DNA from 4 places in the Peribacillus sp. R9-11 genome. Region 1 is predicted to be linked to each of the others. Evidence: riboswitches for the same ligand, from Rfam matches in the RefSeq annotation. Region 1 holds a riboswitch; each other region holds the start of a gene.
The links. A riboswitch is a leader RNA that binds a small molecule or an ion and turns the genes downstream of it on or off. The one in region 1 is predicted to bind S-adenosylmethionine.

Region 1 (4,432 bases):
ACCTTAAGGATTCCAGTTGAAGGAAGCTATAAAGATGAAATATATCCCCAATCTGGAGCAGTTTTGAAAATGGACTACACTAAAAATAAGGAGGCACTTCAAGAATTTTTTTCAAGGTAAGAAGTGCTGATCGATCACTATTTGTTAATATTTAATCAATTTTTTGAAAAATTAAGCTTGATTTAATAATATATAATCTTTTATAAAGAACCTCGCAAGAATAAATATAAATATCATAGTAAAATGAACGAGGCGAAATCACATATGCGATTCCGCCTCGTTATGATTAGTTTCATCTAAAAGATGAAACCTGGCTCAATTGACAAAAAGCGGAATGTTTTTCACATAGTCTGGTGAAATAATACCGTTTTCTGTTATGATGCTCGTGATTAGATGATTCGGTGTGACGTCAAAGGCTGGATTGAATGTCTTTACATTATCTGGGGCTATCTTTACTCCCTGAATGAAGGTAATCTCGTCCCCATTCCGCTCCTCAATCGGGATGGATGTGCCAGATTCAAGGGAAAGGTCGAAAGTGCTTGAAGGAGCGGCCACATAGAATGGGATACCGTAATGATTAGCTAATATTGCCAATCCCAAGGTCCCGATTTTATTAGCAGTATCTCCGTTTGCCGCAATCCTATCAGCACCAACTATAATACCATTGATTTGTTTATGATGAATGGTATGAGCAGCCATATTGTCAGAGATTAAAGTGACGTCCACTCCAGATTGCATTAGTTCCCAAGCAGTCAAACGTGCCCCTTGCAGGACAGGTCTTGTTTCACATGCATATACCTTTATCGGAAAGGCTCTTTCTTTCGCTAGATGGAAGGGAGCCAAGGCTGTACCATAGCGAGCAGTGGCAATTCCCCCAGCGTTGCAATGCGTTAATATGGAATCTCCTTCAGCAAATAAGGATAAACCATGTTCCCCGATTTTTCGGCACATTTCTTCATCTTCTGTAAAGATTGCTTTTGCTTCCAGTATAAGTGCCTCTTTGGCAGTTGGAATACTCTTGGCTGCTTGCAAAATGTTTTCCATCCTTTTTAACGCCCAAAAAAGGTTGACTGCAGTAGGGCGTGAAGAAGCTAGTTTTTTAATATGTGTAGTTACATTTTGTTTGAATTCCCCTAAATCAGTTGAACCATCCTGATTCGCTCCAAGTGCGACACCGAATGCTGCAGTTAGACCAATTGCTGGGGCACCGCGGACCTTTAATGTCAAAATGCTGTCAAATACATCCTCAACGGAATAAAGTTTAATGAATTCTGTAATTGTAGGTAAGGCCTGTTGATTTAATAAAGTTATATGAGTATCATCCCATTGAACGGAATAAGGTAAGGCTGTTGTCGTCGTCATATGTAGTTCTCCTTTTAAAGGGTTGAATAGGTAGGCAGTGTATGTTGCTTCAATGCTTCAATCACAGCTGGAACATCTAATTCTTCCCTTTTTTTAATTAAAAAAGCACCAATTTTCAATGTAGCCGTTTTGGCAGCGATTCTTGTTTCTTTATCTTCAATAACATTTAAATCTGCAACATGAGATAAGCCTATTGTTCTCCGAATCAGCTCGCAGCCAGCAAAACCATATGCATCTTTTCTGAATTTAGTGAGCACATATGATAGATAACCATTTACTTGACGAAACGGACTTTTATTTTGGGTATTCCAAAGACTAGTATATGTCTCTTCAAAAGTATCCCAAAATTCTTGGAGGTGTGTGAAAATTTCCTCTTTTCCAGCGGGATTACGTGTAACTGCCTGGAATAGAATGTTTGCTGTGTATTGGCCAAGATCAAACCCAACTGGTCCATAAAAAGCGAATTCAGGATCAATAATCTTCGTTTCGGTATCACTTGCAAATATACTTCCCGTATGTAAATCTCCATGAAGTAAGGCTTCCTGTTCGGTTTCAAAGCTTTGTTTCAGCTTAGCGACTTCAAGTATTACTTCTTGATCATTCCAAATGCTTTTGGCAGCATCCGTCAATTCTACTTCATATTCACCCGGTAGTTCTTCAAAAAAAGGATCTGTGAAAACAAAAACTTCAGTAATTTTGCAGAGTTCAGGATTCGTGAAGTTTCGGGCCACTTCTTTTTTCGCAGACGGTTCTAAATGAAAATCAGATGTGTAAAATGCCGTTTTGGCAACATACTCACCAATATGTTTCGATAGTAATGGAAATTGATCGCCATCGATTAAGCCTGTTCTCGCTATTTTTAAGTGTGAGAGGTCTTCCATGATTGTGATAGCAAGCTGTTCATCTGAATAATAGACTTGCGGTACAAATTCGGGACAATAGCTCTTGAAATGGATAAGTGCATTTGCTTCAATTGCAGCCCTTTTTAAGGTCAGCGGCCAACTTTCACCAAGTACCTTTGCATAAGGAACCGCTTGTTTGATTATAATTCCTTTTTTTGTGGCTGTGTCTGTAATATGAAAGACATAATTTAAGTTTCCATCGCCTATCTCTCTACATTTTAAAGTGGCATCTGTTTTGACCAACCCTAGTTTTTTTGCAAGGGTTATTGCAGTTTCATTTGACAGTAATTCAAAGTTCGAATGGTTTAAAGTCATTATTTTCCCCTCCAAATATTTAAAATAATAATGAAAAAGCCTCTTTCATATAGAAAGAGGCAGAAGTTTTAGCTTCGGACCTCTTATCTTCCAGAAATATTGCTTTCTGGTGGAATTAGCACCGTGCCCTGTGGATTTATAATCCGGCGGAAACTCCGCCCCATTTCACAATGGTATTACAGTCGGTTGCTGGGCTTCATAGGGCCTTTATCCCTCAGCCTGCTCTTGATAAGAGTAAATGTAAATGTTTTCTGAAATTTTAATCTTCGGGAAAATAATATCAACTTTTTAAATAGTTTGTCAATGGGTAATTTAATAATAATCCGCACGACGTTCTTCGAATTCAGTTTTGTTACATGCTTCCGTTACTTTTGAGAGGTCCAGGGTACCTGTTAGGAGTTCTTTCTTCGCCGGCTTCACTTACGATATTCCCCCATGGATCTATAATCAGGGATTGTTCGGCAAATAGTTTAATAAAATCGGACCCTGAACGATTTAATGCTAAAACGTAGGGTTGGTTCTCCATGGCACGGCTGACCCTATATCGGTCCCTAATGATCGAGGCTCGGTTTGGGCCACTCGGCGGATACGAATAGAACTTCCGCACCTTGAACGGCATGGACTCACTGACATCCTTGTATACGTATGTTATAACAAATGAATGTAATCGTTTTTTCTGCTTCTTCATCCGCAATCTCATTCAACCTAGTTAAGTCGTATCCAACTGTTCAAAGTTCAGGTAAAATAACTATATCCGGATTAGATTAGACGGCGTTTTCTATCCATTTGTACTGCGAAATGAAAGTTAATATAGGGTTATCCAAAGGCATATCCATTTGGTGGAAGGAGATTTTCCATTTCATTTTTTAAAACCTCTATATGTAAAAAAACACTTTACAAGACTATGATAAACATATATCATTTGTGACTAGAATTTCAAGAAATTTCAGAGAAGGTGTTTAATGATGCAATTCGAAAAATCCAGACAGCTTCAGGAACTACCCAAGCAGTTTTTTGCTTCTCTAGTTGCAAAAGTTAAGGCAATTACAGAGCAAGGTCATGATGTCATTAATTTAGGGCAGGGAAATCCTGACCAGCCGACGCCAGAGCATATTGTGAAAAGTTTGCAGACTGCTGCAGAAAATACAATAAATCATAAATATTCTCCTTTCCGAGGACATCAATACTTAAAAGAAGCTGCGACTGTCTTTTATGAACGTGAATATGGTGTCAAGTTAGATCCTAATAGTGAAGTGGCTATTCTATTTGGTGGAAAGGCAGGACTTGTCGAACTTCCACAATGTTTATTGAATCCCGGGGATACGATTCTGGTACCTGATCCAGGCTATCCTGATTATCTATCTGGTGTAGTTTTAGCCCAAGCAAAAACAGAATTCATGCCTTTGACAGAAGAAAATGATTATCTTCCGCATTATGGAGAAATACATACAGAAACCCTTGAAAGAGCCAAAATGATGTTCTTGAACTATCCGAATAATCCAACTGGAGCATCAGCAACTGAGGGTTTTTTTGAGGAAACCGTCTCGTTTGCGAAAGAACATTCAATTTGTGTGGTTCACGACTTTGCTTATGGAGCGATTGGATTTGATGGAAAAAAACCGATTAGTTTCCTTCAAGCAGAGGGGGCAAAAGATGTAGGTATCGAAATATATACTTTATCTAAAACATATAATATGGCAGGGTGGAGAGTGGGCTTCGCTGTTGGAAATAAAAGTGTCATCGAAGCTCTTGAACTGTTGCAAGATCATCTTTATGTAAGTCTTTTCCCTGCAATTCAAGAAGCAGCGGCAAGTGCGTTACTAGATTCACAAAGTTGCGTAGAAGAATTAGTG
Region 2 (4,432 bases), 2.8 Mb from region 1:
CTTTCTACCATTCATCACGACTTCCCCTGTTGTGATAGCAGTATGACCGAATAGGGTTTTACACAGCTCTGTTTTCCCTGCTCCAACCAATCCTGCCAAACCAACAATCTCTCCTGCTTTTAGATGAAGGCTAACATTTTTAACTTTTTCGGCATCTGACAGTCCCTTCACTTCCAGAACAACTTCACCAATCGCAGCATTTACAACAGGGAACTGTTCATCCATTGTTTTCCCAAGCATTCCCTCGACCACTTCGTTTTGGGTAATATCCGCTACTTCTCGACATGCAACACTTTTCCCATTCCTCATAATCGTAATTTCTTCACAAATTTCAAAAATCTCTGGAAGACGATGGGAAATAAAAATGATGCCAACGCCTCTTTGCTTTAATTCATTTACAATTCGAAATAGTTCTGACGTCTCCGTATAACTTAACGGAGCAGTTGGTTCGTCGAGGATCAGGAATTTGCATTCCGTCGAGACTGCTCTTGCAATCAGAACCATCTGTTTTTCAGCCAAGGTAAGATCTCTCACCAGCTTTTTCGAAGAGACACCAATTTTCATCTCTGCCAGGATATAAGTGGCTTTTCTATGCAACTCTTTCCAATGGACCATCTGTTTTTTGCCCATGTTTTGCACCGTATCATTCAACATTACATTTTCCCCAACAGTTAAATAAGGAATGAGTGCCGTATCTACTTCCTGATAAACAATTTGAATACCTTGTTCCTGTGCAGCCTTCGGTGAACGGATATCCTGCTTCTTTCCATCCAGAAAAATTTCACCTGTATAATGGGCATGAGCGCCCGATAAGACCTTCATTAGCGTAGATTTCCCTGCTCCGTTTGCGCCGACCACTGCATGTGCTGTCCCTGATTGTACTGAAAAATCAACTTCACTAAGCGCCTTTACTCCCGGAAATCCAATCGATATCTTTTTCATTTCTAGTTGTGTGCTCATGCCCATTCCCCCTATTAAACAGACACTCTCTTCACTAGAAAGAGAGTGTCTAATGACTCTGTTTTTTACTTTTTATAATGATCTTTCAATACTTTCATCCATTCTTCTTCAAATTCCGTTGATACTCCCCATCCTTCGACAATACCGGACAAGTTGGCCATGTTGACCGCTTCTTTTGAAGCTTGAATCTGCTCTTGTGAAATAAGTGAAGCTTCTAAGTCATATGTTTGCGGTGTTTCTTCACCCGCTAATTTTTTTGCCAAAATCCTCATATTCACTGCACCAATCAATTTCGGATCGACAGCTGCCGTGTAAGACCAAGAGCTGCCTTTCGCTTGAATCTCTTGAAGATCAGCATTAGATACGTCGATTCCGTATATCTTCACTTCATCGCGGCCAGCTTCTTTAATCGCACGAGCCGCTCCAATTGCGAATGCATCCCATGTTGCGAAAATCGCATCTAGTTTGCCTTTGGGATATTTATTCAACATTGCGGCTACCGCATTTTGTGTCTGAACCGAAGTATCTGCAGATGCTACTCCGAATCTTTCGACTTCTTTAATCCCAGGATTTTCTTTTAATTTTCCCTGATACACCGCATTTCTTCTCACCATTGGTGGGAAACCATCTACCCAAAGGTATGCGATCGCTGCTTCACCTTTTTGTTCTTCTATCAATTTATCAAAAGCCAGAGTTGCCAATGCTTCATCATCCTGTGAAGTTAAGGTCACACCGTCAATTTTAGATAAGTCGCTAATAGAGTCGAATGTAACAACGCTCTTTCCTGCATCAACCAACTTTTGAACGTCATTCACTGTTGCTGCATCATCACCATGGGAGATAATATAGCCGTCATAATCTTCTTGTAAAGCCTGGGCGATTGCATCATGGAATTTAGCCGTATCGCCATTTGCTGTATACGTATCCACTTGAAAACCTAATGCTTCTCCTTCTTCCTTCGCTCCAGCTAAATATTGAGCCGTATGATCATCTCCGCCAATCTTACGAATGACTTTGATTTTGGCACCTTCCCCTTTTGCAAATCGTTCTGGAACATTTTTAAAAGATACTTTTTCATCCTTCTTTGATTCTGTTGAACTTTGTCCTGAAGAGCAGCCCGTTAAAAGCAAAGCCGAAGCTATGACCGAAACGAAAACCCTTTTAAAAATTGACTTCCTCATTTTAGTTCCCCCTTCTTTTCACTCATTAATCTTATCAATTAGGTTGGTGTAAATCCCAAAATAAAAACCTCTCTAGAATAGAGAGGTTTAATCAGCTGATTTGCAGACTTGTCCCTCTCTTATCTGTCAAAACATTTCTGTTTTGCAGGATTTAGCACCAATTCCTAATGGAACGGTTGCTGGGCATCTTAGGGCCAGTCCCTCCGCCACTCTTGATAAGAGAATATAATGTGTTACGTTTTTCGTAATTACCACTTTATAGGGATATAGTCGTAAAGTCAATAGATTTTTGAATATTTAAAATGTTTCTTATTACACTTATTTTCTTTGTAGCTTAGCCAGACGCTTTTTCTCGATCTTTTCAAGTCTTTCTAACTGACGTAGTTTCACTTCAAATAGAGTAATCGGGTCACGGTATACTTCCGGATTTTCTCTCATATGCTCCAGTGCTGCCTGATGATCTTTGATTTCAGTCTGTGTTTGTTCTATCGTTTTTTGAAGTAAGGCAAATGAACTGCGATAGAAAAGTGAGATATCTCTATCCAAAGATTTTTCAAACAATCCGAATTGTGTAAGGAAACGGTCACTGATCATCTCTGCAACATCCTGGTAGTCTTCACTTTCTAGGTACTTCTTATACCGGTTGTACATATTAGCTTTATTTTGCGGAATCGCTCCAAACAACTTCCCTGCCCCTTTAAGCAGCAATTGCGATGGGGTCCGGCGTAGTAAAATATTAACGTCTTCAATGCGGATACTGCTTGTCATCCGATCCGCATCACGGCGCCAATCATCCAAAACTCTAAAGTCTCCCGCAAGTGTAATTCGCTCTTCTTTGTACAATTCATTGAACCCTGTGCTCATCTCATCCATAAACTGTTGAATTTGTGTAAATTCCAACTGAGATGTAGCAATCCAGTCTTGAAGAGAACGGTAATATTGCGGCATAATCTTGTCTGAAATATATGCCTGAATCTGCTCATTCATTTCATCGTTCAACTGTATATGAACTTGGCTGAAATCGCTACTTTCCGTTAATGATTTAGAACATTCTCTTAGTAATTCAGGGATTCTTGAAGAAAGCTGTTTTTTCACTTCTTCTTTAATTGAACGATACGACCTTATGATATTTTCACTTTTTTCTTTTTCCAAATCTGCCAGTTGATTGACGGCTCCATTCAATTTGACTTCCATCTGCTCATTCCAAGAAATTGAGTGCTCGCATTTCCGCTCATTAGCTGCCCGTTTTTCTAGCAGGTAAGATAACGTTTTGCGAATGAATGCAAGAATCTTCTCAGATCTTCTTTCCTTCCAATTATCAGCTTGATAATTCGAATCAAGGAAGGATGAAAGGTCCTGTAACTGCTGTTTGCTGTCATAAAGTTTGGAGAACGCAAATACTTTTGCGTTCGGGAAATACGCATTCACTTTATCCCATGTTTCATCTTCCATCCGGACTGCCACTTGGTCACTGTAAATCGTATCCATCTTATTTAGTAAGAAATGAATCGGAAGTTTCGGTGCCATCATTTGAATTTCCAATAACAAATCTCGTTCACTACCGGTGAAAGGCGCTCGTGCATCGAGAACAAACATCAATCCATCGCTGCCCTGTAAATACCCTTGGAAATCAGAGTCTACACTTTTTTCCCCATTGAACCCTGGTGTATCAAGTAAACGCAGGCGATTATTTTTTAGGTAGTCACTAATAAGGGTCACGTCGACAATGGTTCCGCGCTGACGGCGTGTTTCATCCAATTCAGTTAACTCACCAACGACTTTGTGATCTGTATCTGTAATTTCATAGATTTCCAGATTATCTCCATCTTTGACACTGACAAGGGACGAATGGTCCTCGGCAGCAATACTCTCTCCAGCAAGCGACTGAATAAAGGATGTTTTGCCATTGCCTGTGCTTCCGACAAGAAGAAGATTGAAATTTTCGGTATCCTTAAGTCCGTCTACCATCCATTTCAGTTTATTGCCAACTGTTAAGTTATTCTCTTCAGCCCACTGAATAATGGAATTGAACAGTTTTTCGCCCGCTTCCAATCCGCCTCCCAATTTAGGCGATTTTGCTAACAGACTTTCTGCATCCTGAACAACCAGTGCATTAATTGTATCAGGGAAAATTTCATTCCATGACAGAACGGAAGCCGCTGCAAATAACGAAAGCTCTCCATCCGCGATTTTCAACCAATTTTCCAACAATCTCGGCACAACAGGACTCAAATCTTTGATTAAGTGTGTTCCTTCAAGCAAACCGGCATAAGCATCCCGGTAATAGACAG
Region 3 (4,432 bases), 1.6 Mb from region 1:
GTTCTGTAAATATGACTTCCTATGGGACATGGGAAGAGCAGAATTGGTTGGCTTGGCGCCACCTTCTCCCTATTTATAGGTGGCGGACCAAGAGGGAGTGGAATCATACGTATGAAAAAAGTATGATGAACTTTCTAGTTTATTATATTGGCAAACAAGGCTGTAGAGGATTTGGCTCAGGAGACCTTTGTCTGGGCTTTTGTGAAACAAAGGGGATAAGACACCAGCTGGAACATAGGAGACAGCCTCTTGGCTGTTTTTAATTCAAAAATACTGGCGCTTCAGGTTAATGTGGCTTTTACAGGAGTAAGATCGTGATGGCCGATTTATCGTTTAGATTAGTCAGTTTATAAAGAAAGGACCAAGCAAGTTTCGCTTGGTCCTTTTGTTTTCTATTTATTAAGATTAAGCAGTCGGACCGCCAAGTTCTTCAATTTCACTTGGAACGTTTCCGAATTTTTTAAAGTTTGCACGGAATTGAGCAGCAAGAGCTGTTGCTGTTTGTTTATATGCAGCAGGATCTGCCCAAGTCTTGATTGGTTGAAGCACTTCGTCAGGAACACCAGGAACATGAAGTGGAATATCCAAACCGAAGATATCGTCTTTGATAGTCTCGATGTTTGCTAATTCGCCTTCAAGTGCTGCTTGTACCATTGCACGAGTGTAAGCAAGTTTCATACGGCTACCAGTTCCGTATGCACCGCCAGTCCATCCAGTGTTGACAAGGTATACTTTTGCGCTATGCTCGTCAATTTTATCTCCAAGCATTTCAGCATAGCGTGTAGCAGGAAGAGGTAAGAATGGTGAACCGAAGCATGTTGAGAATGTAGCTTCTGGTGAAGTTACGCCTCTTTCAGTACCAGCCAATTTACTTGTGTACCCACTTAGGAAATGGAACATTGCTTGTTCTTTAGAAAGTTTGCTGATTGGAGGCAGTACGCCTGAAGCATCAGCAGTTAAGAAAATGATTGTATTTGGGTGTCCTGCGATACTTGGGTTCACGATGTTATCAATCGCTTGCATTTGGTATGCAGCACGAGTGTTTTCTGTTAATGAACTATCATCGTAGTTTGCTTCACGTGTTTCCGGATCAACAACTACGTTTTCCAATACGGCACCGAAACGGATGGCATCGAAAATTTGCGGTTCTTTTTCACGTGAAAGGTTAATTGTTTTTGCATAGCAGCCGCCTTCGATGTTGAATACACCGTTAGAAGACCAGCCGTGCTCGTCATCACCAATCAGTTTGCGATTAGTGTCTGCAGATAAAGTTGTTTTACCAGTACCAGACAGTCCGAAGAATAAAGCGACATCTCCTTCACGTCCTACGTTAGCAGAGCAATGCATTGGAAGGATTCCAGCCTCTGGAAGTAGGTAGTTCATGATTGAGAAGATCGATTTTTTCATTTCACCTGCATATTCCGTTCCACCGATTAAGATAGTACGGCGTTCAAATGAAACGATGATGAATGTTTCGGATTGAGTTCCGTCCACTTCTGGATCTGCTTTGAAATTAGGTGCAGAAAGAATCGTGAATTCTGATTCGTGACCTCTTAGTTCTTCTTCATTTGGACGGATGAACAAAGTGTGAGCGAAAAGATTATGCCAAGCATATTCATTTACAACTTGGATAGGAAGACGTGATGTTTCGTCCGCGCCAGCAAAACCTTTGAAAACAAAGATCTCTTCTTTTGCTTTTAGGTAGTCAACTACTTTATTATATAGTTTATTGAATACTTCTTCAGAGATTGGTTGGTTTACGGAACCCCAATCTACTTTGTCTTTCACAGAAGCTTCGTCTACGATATATTTATCTTTAGGTGAACGGCCAGTATATTTGCCTGTTTCAGCTTTTACTGCGCCAGTTGATGTCAGAACGCCTTCGTTTCTGCTTAATACTTTTTCAACCAATTGGGGAACTGAAAGTTGAGTTTGTACATTATTTCCTGCCAATAATTGGTGTAACTCATTAGAAACATCTACAGAATTCATATATGAGGTACCTTCCTTTGTTTTAAGTTTTTATATTACAATTAGTATAACACATTCACTTAAATAGTCTATACTATTTATTTTTTTTTGTGATATTTTTTATATGGTTTCCTTAATCATTTTTTAAAATGCGTTATGAACCGAGTTCGGGTTCCTGCATATACTTGAATGGAGGAATCTGAACTGGGTGGTGTAATTAGGAAGAAAGCCCATTATCAAGATTAGAATCTTGATCGAATGGGTCTCGTTTCAGGAATATAAAAAAGGTTTTATTCTTTTAATTAATAGGAAGAAATTAAGAAAAGAACAACTTGCTATTACATCAAAAGGCAAAATCCTAAAAAGTTATTATGCGGTTCGAAGTCAGATTTTTCAAGTTCTTTTATCTATGGTAATTTTCTACATTTTCGTTTGTTTTCTACATCGAAAATCCAATAATGACAGAGGATTAGCACATTTTTTATCGTGAAAGCTGTGATGGGGAAAAATGTTCTTTTTCGAAAAGCATTGACAGATTCCGACCAAATACGATAATATCTTAAATTGTACGGATTCTCTTATCCCGAGTTGGTGGAGGGACAGGCCCTTTGAAACCCAGCAACCTGCCATATTGAACTTGACTCCAAGATCAATCGCCGAAAATAAAGCGATAGTTCTTCAAGGAATAGTGGTGATGGTGCTAACCTGAGCAAGGTAAAAAACCCTTGAACGATAAGAGTGAAAGGATAGATGACAGAATTTTAAACCTTTCCTCATTTGCCAGGGAAGGTTTTTGTGTTTTTTAGTAATTCTGTGTCTATAGTTGAAGCTAATAAGGGAAAACGAGTTCCGTAAAAAAATCAGGCTTTTGCCTACAACATACTAACTTCCGAGGAGGAAATATGATGTCAAAGAAACGTCTATTTACTTCTGAATCTGTTACAGAGGGCCATCCGGACAAGATTTGTGATCAGATTTCAGATTCCATTTTAGATGCTATCCTTGCTAAGGATGCAAATGCACGTGTTGCGTGTGAAACAAGTGTAACAACAGGTCTTGTACTTGTTGCTGGTGAAATTACAACGTCCGCTTATGTGGATATTCCACGTATCGTTCGTGATACGATTGCAGGAATTGGTTACACACGTGCGAAATACGGTTTCGATGCTGAAACTTGTGCCGTATTGAGTTCTATTGATGAGCAATCTGCTGATATCGCAGCTGGCGTAGACAAAGCGTTGGAAGCTCGTGAAGGAAATATGTCAGATGAAGAAATCGATGCAATCGGTGCAGGGGACCAAGGGCTTATGTTCGGTTTTGCTTGCAATGAAACAGAAGAGCTTATGCCACTTCCGATTTCATTAGCTCATAAACTTTCATTCCGCTTGTCTCAAGTTCGTAAAGATGAAACGCTTGCTTACTTACGTCCTGATGGTAAAACACAGGTAACCGTGGAGTATGATGAAAATAATCAACCTGTAAGAGTTGACACAATTGTTATTTCAACACAACATGATCCAGAAGTAACTCTTGAGCAAATTCAAGCTGACTTAAAAGAACATGTGATTAAAGCAGTTGTACCAGCTGAATTAATCGATGCTGGGACTAAGTACTTCATTAACCCAACTGGCCGTTTTGTAATTGGCGGACCTCAAGGGGATGCTGGTCTTACTGGACGTAAAATCATCGTTGATACGTACGGCGGATACGCTCGTCACGGTGGCGGTGCATTCTCCGGTAAAGATGCTACAAAAGTTGACCGTTCTGCGGCATACGCTGCTCGTTACGTTGCGAAAAACATCGTAGCTGCTGGCCTTGCTGACAAAGCGGAAGTACAATTGGCATACGCAATTGGTGTGGCAGAGCCTGTATCAATCTCGATTGATACATTCGGAACAGGAACAGTAAGCGAAGAAGTACTAGTTGATCTAGTACGCGCTAACTTCGACCTGCGTCCAGCTGGTATCATCAAAATGCTTGATCTTCGTCGCCCAATCTACAAACAAACAGCTGCTTACGGACACTTTGGCCGTACAGATGTTGATCTTCCTTGGGAACGCACAGATAAAGCTGAAATTTTAAAAGCACAAGCGTAATCAAATAAAAGTAAAAGGTGCCTCGCAACTAGCGAGGCACCTTTTTCAATTGTGAAATGGATTAAATTTGTCGACTAAGGGAATAATTCAAGAAATCCTATTTAAACCAGCCATTTAGTTTTTTTTACTCGTGAATTATGTAGTTTTTTACTCGTGAATTTTAGTTTTACTCGTGAGTTTTAGTTTTTACTCGTGAGTTATGCAAGTTTACTCGTGAGTTTACATGAATTATTTAATGCGTTCTGCATGTTTATAGTATTGTCCTTTTTCAGCATATTCTCGGACGATACGTTCCATATCCTTGCGATCTTCATCGTTAATTTCGCGTACGACTTTAGCTGGACGGCCGAATGCCAATGTGTTTG
Region 4 (4,432 bases), 1.2 Mb from region 1:
TAAGATATAAAAAATTAAACATCCTTATTCATTCTTTCTACATTCACACGCCCTGAAAAGAATGTAGCTCCGCCGCCCATATCGGCAATACGATCTGGAGTCAAGGCATTAACGAGTTGTTTTTTACCAGGCATGTCTGACCAGAGACCTTGACTGACTACGACGCCTGGAAGGACCTGTTCGCCTACAGAAACCACTAGCTCGCATTCTCCACGATCATTCCAGATGCGGACAGTTGTACCATCTTCTATTCCTCGATTATCTGCATCCTTTTGATTCATAAATATTTTAGGTGCTTTTTCAAGTGTGATGTGTTTGTCATTATTGGAAAAGGTAGAGTTTAAAAAGTTATGGTTCGGTCCAGGTATGAATTGGAGAGGGTAATCCTGCTCTTCTACTAATGGAATATACGTAGGAAGGGCTGAATATCCATCTTCTTCCATCACTTTGGAATATAATTCGATTTTCCCACTAGGTGTTTGTAAATTCTTTAACAAATCGGTCAAATTACTTGCTTTGATGTAGCGTTCATTTTTTAGTTTCTCATAGGTTATATCCGATAAATAAGGATTGGATAAATCGTTTAGAGCTTGTTTCATTAATTCTTCATCGTCATCCTTAAGAGTTTGTTCGTCAAATTCCATGGCTTTTGCAAGTAGCCTGAATACCGCTGTGTTCGATTTACTTTCTCCATAGGGTGCGATGATAGGCTCATGTAAGTGGATATAATTATGCCAGTATGATGTATAAAAATCTGTATTTTCAAAGGCAGATGTAGATGGTAATACAATGTCTGCAAACTTCGCTGTCTCCGTTATAAACAAGTCATGGGCGACAGTGAATAAATCTTCCCGGGCTAGACCCTCTCTTACTCTATTTGCCTCTGGTGCAACAAGAGCAGGGTTACTTCCATAGACATACAATGACCGAATGGGGTTGTCCGGTTCAAGCAATGCTTTCCCTATTTGATTCATATTAATTGTACGTGTTTTAGTCTTTTTGAGATCAGGGCGTTGTAAAGCTGCGGTATTAAAGGAGAGAAATCCTGAATTGGATTTAACTGCACCTCCGCCTTTTACTAGCCACTGTCCTGTTAAAGCAGGTAAACAGGCAATCGTCCGAGTGCTCATCCCGCCATTATCATGATGCTGAAGACCATTTCCAATCCGAATCATTGAAGGGGAAATCGCCCCATACATCCTAGCTAATTTGTATATGTCTTCTACGGGAACGCCTGTTATGTCAGAAACCATTTGTGGCTGATATTGCTCAAGATGATCTTCTAGCTCTTCATAACCAATCGTATATTCCTCTAAAAACGATCGATCCACTAGCTTTTCTTTATAGAGTATATGCATGATTCCTAATGCTAGTGCACCATCAGTCCCTGGGAGAATGGGAATGAACCAATCGGCCATTCGTCCGGTTTGATTTTTATGAACGTCAATAACAATGACTTTAGCTCCTGATTTTTTTGCTTTTTGTGCGAGTGTTACTTGATGCATATTTGTACTTACGGCATTGATTCCCCAAAAGATGAATAACTTAGTTTCGGTCATCTCTTCTGGGTCTGTACCGTAGCTCCCCCCCATTGTGTAGCGGTAGCCTGTTGAGCCAGCAACTGAACAGATGGTCCGGTCAAGTTGACTTGATCCGAGGCGGTTAAAAAAACGGCGATCCATTCCTTCTGCAGCGAGTTTCCCCATATTCCCATAGAAACTGTAAGGAAGAATGGTTTGTGCCCCTTCCTCTGAAATAAGATTTTTCCAATGATTTGTGATCGTTTCGATCGCTTCTTCCCAACTAATAATGGTGAAATTCCCCTCACCTTTTTTTCCCACGCGTTTTAAAGGATTCTTAATTCTCTTGCTATCATAAATCCGTTCACCCATATTCCGAACCTTGTTGCAAATATTCCCTTTCGTCACTGGATGATTTGGGTCACCACTAATTTTCTTGATTTTTCCATCCTCTTTGTGTACAAGTAAACCACATTGGTCTGGGCAATCAAGAGAACAGACAGAAAGGACTACACCATTTTCTATATCTTTATATGATTGCATGTCAGTATCCTTTCATGAAAAAAATGATTCATAGATTATATCATACGGAGAGAATATTTAGAAAGTTCAAATAAATATTGACTTCCGTTTTGAAATTCATTATATTTGGTATATTCTATTAATTGAAAAAATAGTTAAACCAATATAATATTGTAAAATTTCTATCAAGAGAGGTGGAGGGACTGGCCCTTTGAAGCCTCGGCAACATTATTGTGCCAATTCCAGCAAGCGAAGCTTGAAAGATAGAAAGAGTGGCCTTTTATTTTATTGTTGTGAGAACGATATTATGAAGTAATTATCTCTTTCCGTCTTAGCGGGAAGAGATTTTTTTATTTTTAAGAAGTGAGTTACTGACAGGTAAAGTCGTTACATAAAGGAGAGAGATGTAAAAATGAACATTCTAGTAACAGCACCATATAACGAAGCGGGCATCAAGGAATTAAACGAGTTATTTGGAAAGGCTACCTATCAACCTTGGAAGGAAAATGGAAGGGCCTATAACGAAGTAGAGTTGATCTCTTTATTAAAAGAGTCTAAGGCGGAGGGGTTAATTACTGAGTTAGATCAAGTAACAGAAAAAGTATTCGCTGAAGTACCTGAATTGAGATTTGTGGGTGTGTGTCGTGGCATGCCTTCTAATGTTGATGTGGAAGCTGCAACAAAAAGGGGACTTCCCGTCTTTTTCACTCCAGCACGTAATGCTCAGGCTGTTGCAGAATTATTTGTCGGTAATCTCCTTACATTTTTAAGGCATACCATTCCTTCCAATCAATGGTTGAAGGAGGAAAAATGGAATGAAGACTATCTCCAAGCCTATTTAAAGTTTAAAGGAAATGAAATTTCTGGGAAAACAATTGGAATGGTGGGGTTTGGGGCCGTGGGCCAGCGAATTGCAGCGGTTCTTGAAAGTTTTCAATGTTCGATAAAATACTATGACCCTTATGTAGAGAGTGATAATCCTAATCATGTTCGGGCTTCTTTAGAAGACGTTTTTTCGACAAGTGATGTGGTATCCATACACCTCCCTAGAACAGAGGAAACGATCGGGATGATCAATGAACACTTTTTGGGACTGATGAAAGAAGAGGCAATCTTTGTAAATATGTCAAGGGCTGTCGTGGTTGAAAGAGATGCGCTTGTACAAGTATTAAAAGCACAAAAGATTAGGGGGGCGATATTAGATGTGTTTTATCAAGAGCCGCCTGAACAAAGTGACTATGAATTAATTAAATTGCCCAATGTATTAGCTACTCCTCATCTTGCCGGCGCAAGTTATGAGGTTGAGGATCATCACGTCTCAATAATGAACCAAGCGTTAACAAAGTGGACAACACAACATACTCTTCAGATTCCAACTCTATATAACAGAAAAAATCTAGAAGTTAAGTCATAAGAAAGAAGAGTGAAAAAAATGGCTATAAAAGAAGGTTATTTAGTATTTGATATCGGTACTGGAAATGCAAGAGTGGCTATCGTTGAGACAACAGGTGAAGTCGTCTCTATTGAGAGAGAGGATATACAATATGAAATTGAACCTCTTTATCCTGATAGTCGATACTTTTCACCTGAATTACTTTGGAAACAGCTTATTCAATTAGCAAAAAAGGCGATGGCTAAAGCTCAGCACATTTCAATCAAGGCAATAACGTCCACTAGTCAACGGCAAGGAATTGTTTTGCAGGATCAGGATGGGCACTCGTTTATCGGGTTACCTAATATTGATAATAGAGGCCGCGAATGGGAAAAGGAGTTTTCAAATCAACCTTTTATTTATGAAAGGGCAGGTAGATTACCCTCTGCATTGTTTTCAGCTTTAAAGCTGGTCGCCCTGCAAAAGAGGCAGCCGCAATTATGGGATAAAATTAAATACTTTACAAGCATCAGTGAGTGGGTTGCCTATAAATTAAGTGACGTGCTCGTCTATGAGCCATCACAAGCGACCGAAACACTGCTATATGATGTTCAGAAACAAGAATGGTCAGAGGAGTTGTGTGAACAATTCGGGATATCGGTAGACTTGTTACCCGAATTAAAATCGTCTGGTTCGATCCTTGGTGAAATTACACCGAATATGGCTCAGATGCTGGGATTGGACGAAAAGGTTTTAATCGTAGTAGGAGGCGGTGATACACAGCTGGCTATCGCAAGCACGTTTGCCGAAAAAGGTGATGTCATCATCGTATCTGGAACGACCACCCCTATTTGCCATATTACTGATGAATATAGTGTGGATTCTAAACGAAGAGCATGGACAAATGCCCATACGAATAAAAATCAATGGCTGTTAGAAACAAACCCAGGAATAACTGGGCTTAATTATCAGAAATTAAAAAATATTTTCTACCCAAATGAGAGTTATCAATTAATGG

Region 2: linked by a shared signal. The riboswitch ahead of RE409_RS02460 (sugar ABC transporter substrate-binding protein) and the one ahead of mtnK (S-methyl-5-thioribose kinase) in region 1 are both predicted to bind S-adenosylmethionine.
Region 3: linked by a shared signal. The riboswitch ahead of metK (methionine adenosyltransferase) and the one ahead of mtnK (S-methyl-5-thioribose kinase) in region 1 are both predicted to bind S-adenosylmethionine.
Region 4: linked by a shared signal. The riboswitch ahead of RE409_RS22415 (2-hydroxyacid dehydrogenase) and the one ahead of mtnK (S-methyl-5-thioribose kinase) in region 1 are both predicted to bind S-adenosylmethionine.

The regions. Positions count from the first base shown of each region.
Region 1 is NZ_CP133763.1:3,445,854-3,450,285, reverse strand. It holds gene RE409_RS16665 (LCP family protein) at 1-120, shown strand, start outside; gene mtnA (S-methyl-5-thioribose-1-phosphate isomerase) at 316-1,362, opposite strand; gene mtnK (S-methyl-5-thioribose kinase) at 1,377-2,579, opposite strand; SAM riboswitch class I at 2,660-2,814, opposite strand; gene RE409_RS16650 (nitrilase-related carbon-nitrogen hydrolase) at 2,932-3,267, opposite strand; gene RE409_RS16645 (pyridoxal phosphate-dependent aminotransferase) at 3,542-4,432, shown strand, end outside.
Region 2 is NZ_CP133763.1:505,828-510,259, reverse strand. It holds gene RE409_RS02465 (sugar ABC transporter ATP-binding protein) at 1-960, opposite strand, end outside; gene RE409_RS02460 (sugar ABC transporter substrate-binding protein) at 1,026-2,141, opposite strand; SAM riboswitch class I at 2,258-2,363, opposite strand; gene RE409_RS02455 (GTPase domain-containing protein) at 2,460-4,432, opposite strand, start outside.
Region 3 is NZ_CP133763.1:5,002,560-5,006,991, reverse strand. It holds gene pckA (phosphoenolpyruvate carboxykinase (ATP)) at 406-1,992, opposite strand; SAM riboswitch class I at 2,547-2,710, shown strand; gene metK (methionine adenosyltransferase) at 2,874-4,067, shown strand; gene RE409_RS24220 (gamma carbonic anhydrase) at 4,296-4,432, opposite strand, start outside.
Region 4 is NZ_CP133763.1:4,612,876-4,617,307, reverse strand. It holds gene RE409_RS22420 (molybdopterin oxidoreductase family protein) at 15-2,063, opposite strand; SAM riboswitch class I at 2,222-2,312, shown strand; gene RE409_RS22415 (2-hydroxyacid dehydrogenase) at 2,455-3,456, shown strand; gene RE409_RS22410 (FGGY-family carbohydrate kinase) at 3,475-4,432, shown strand, end outside.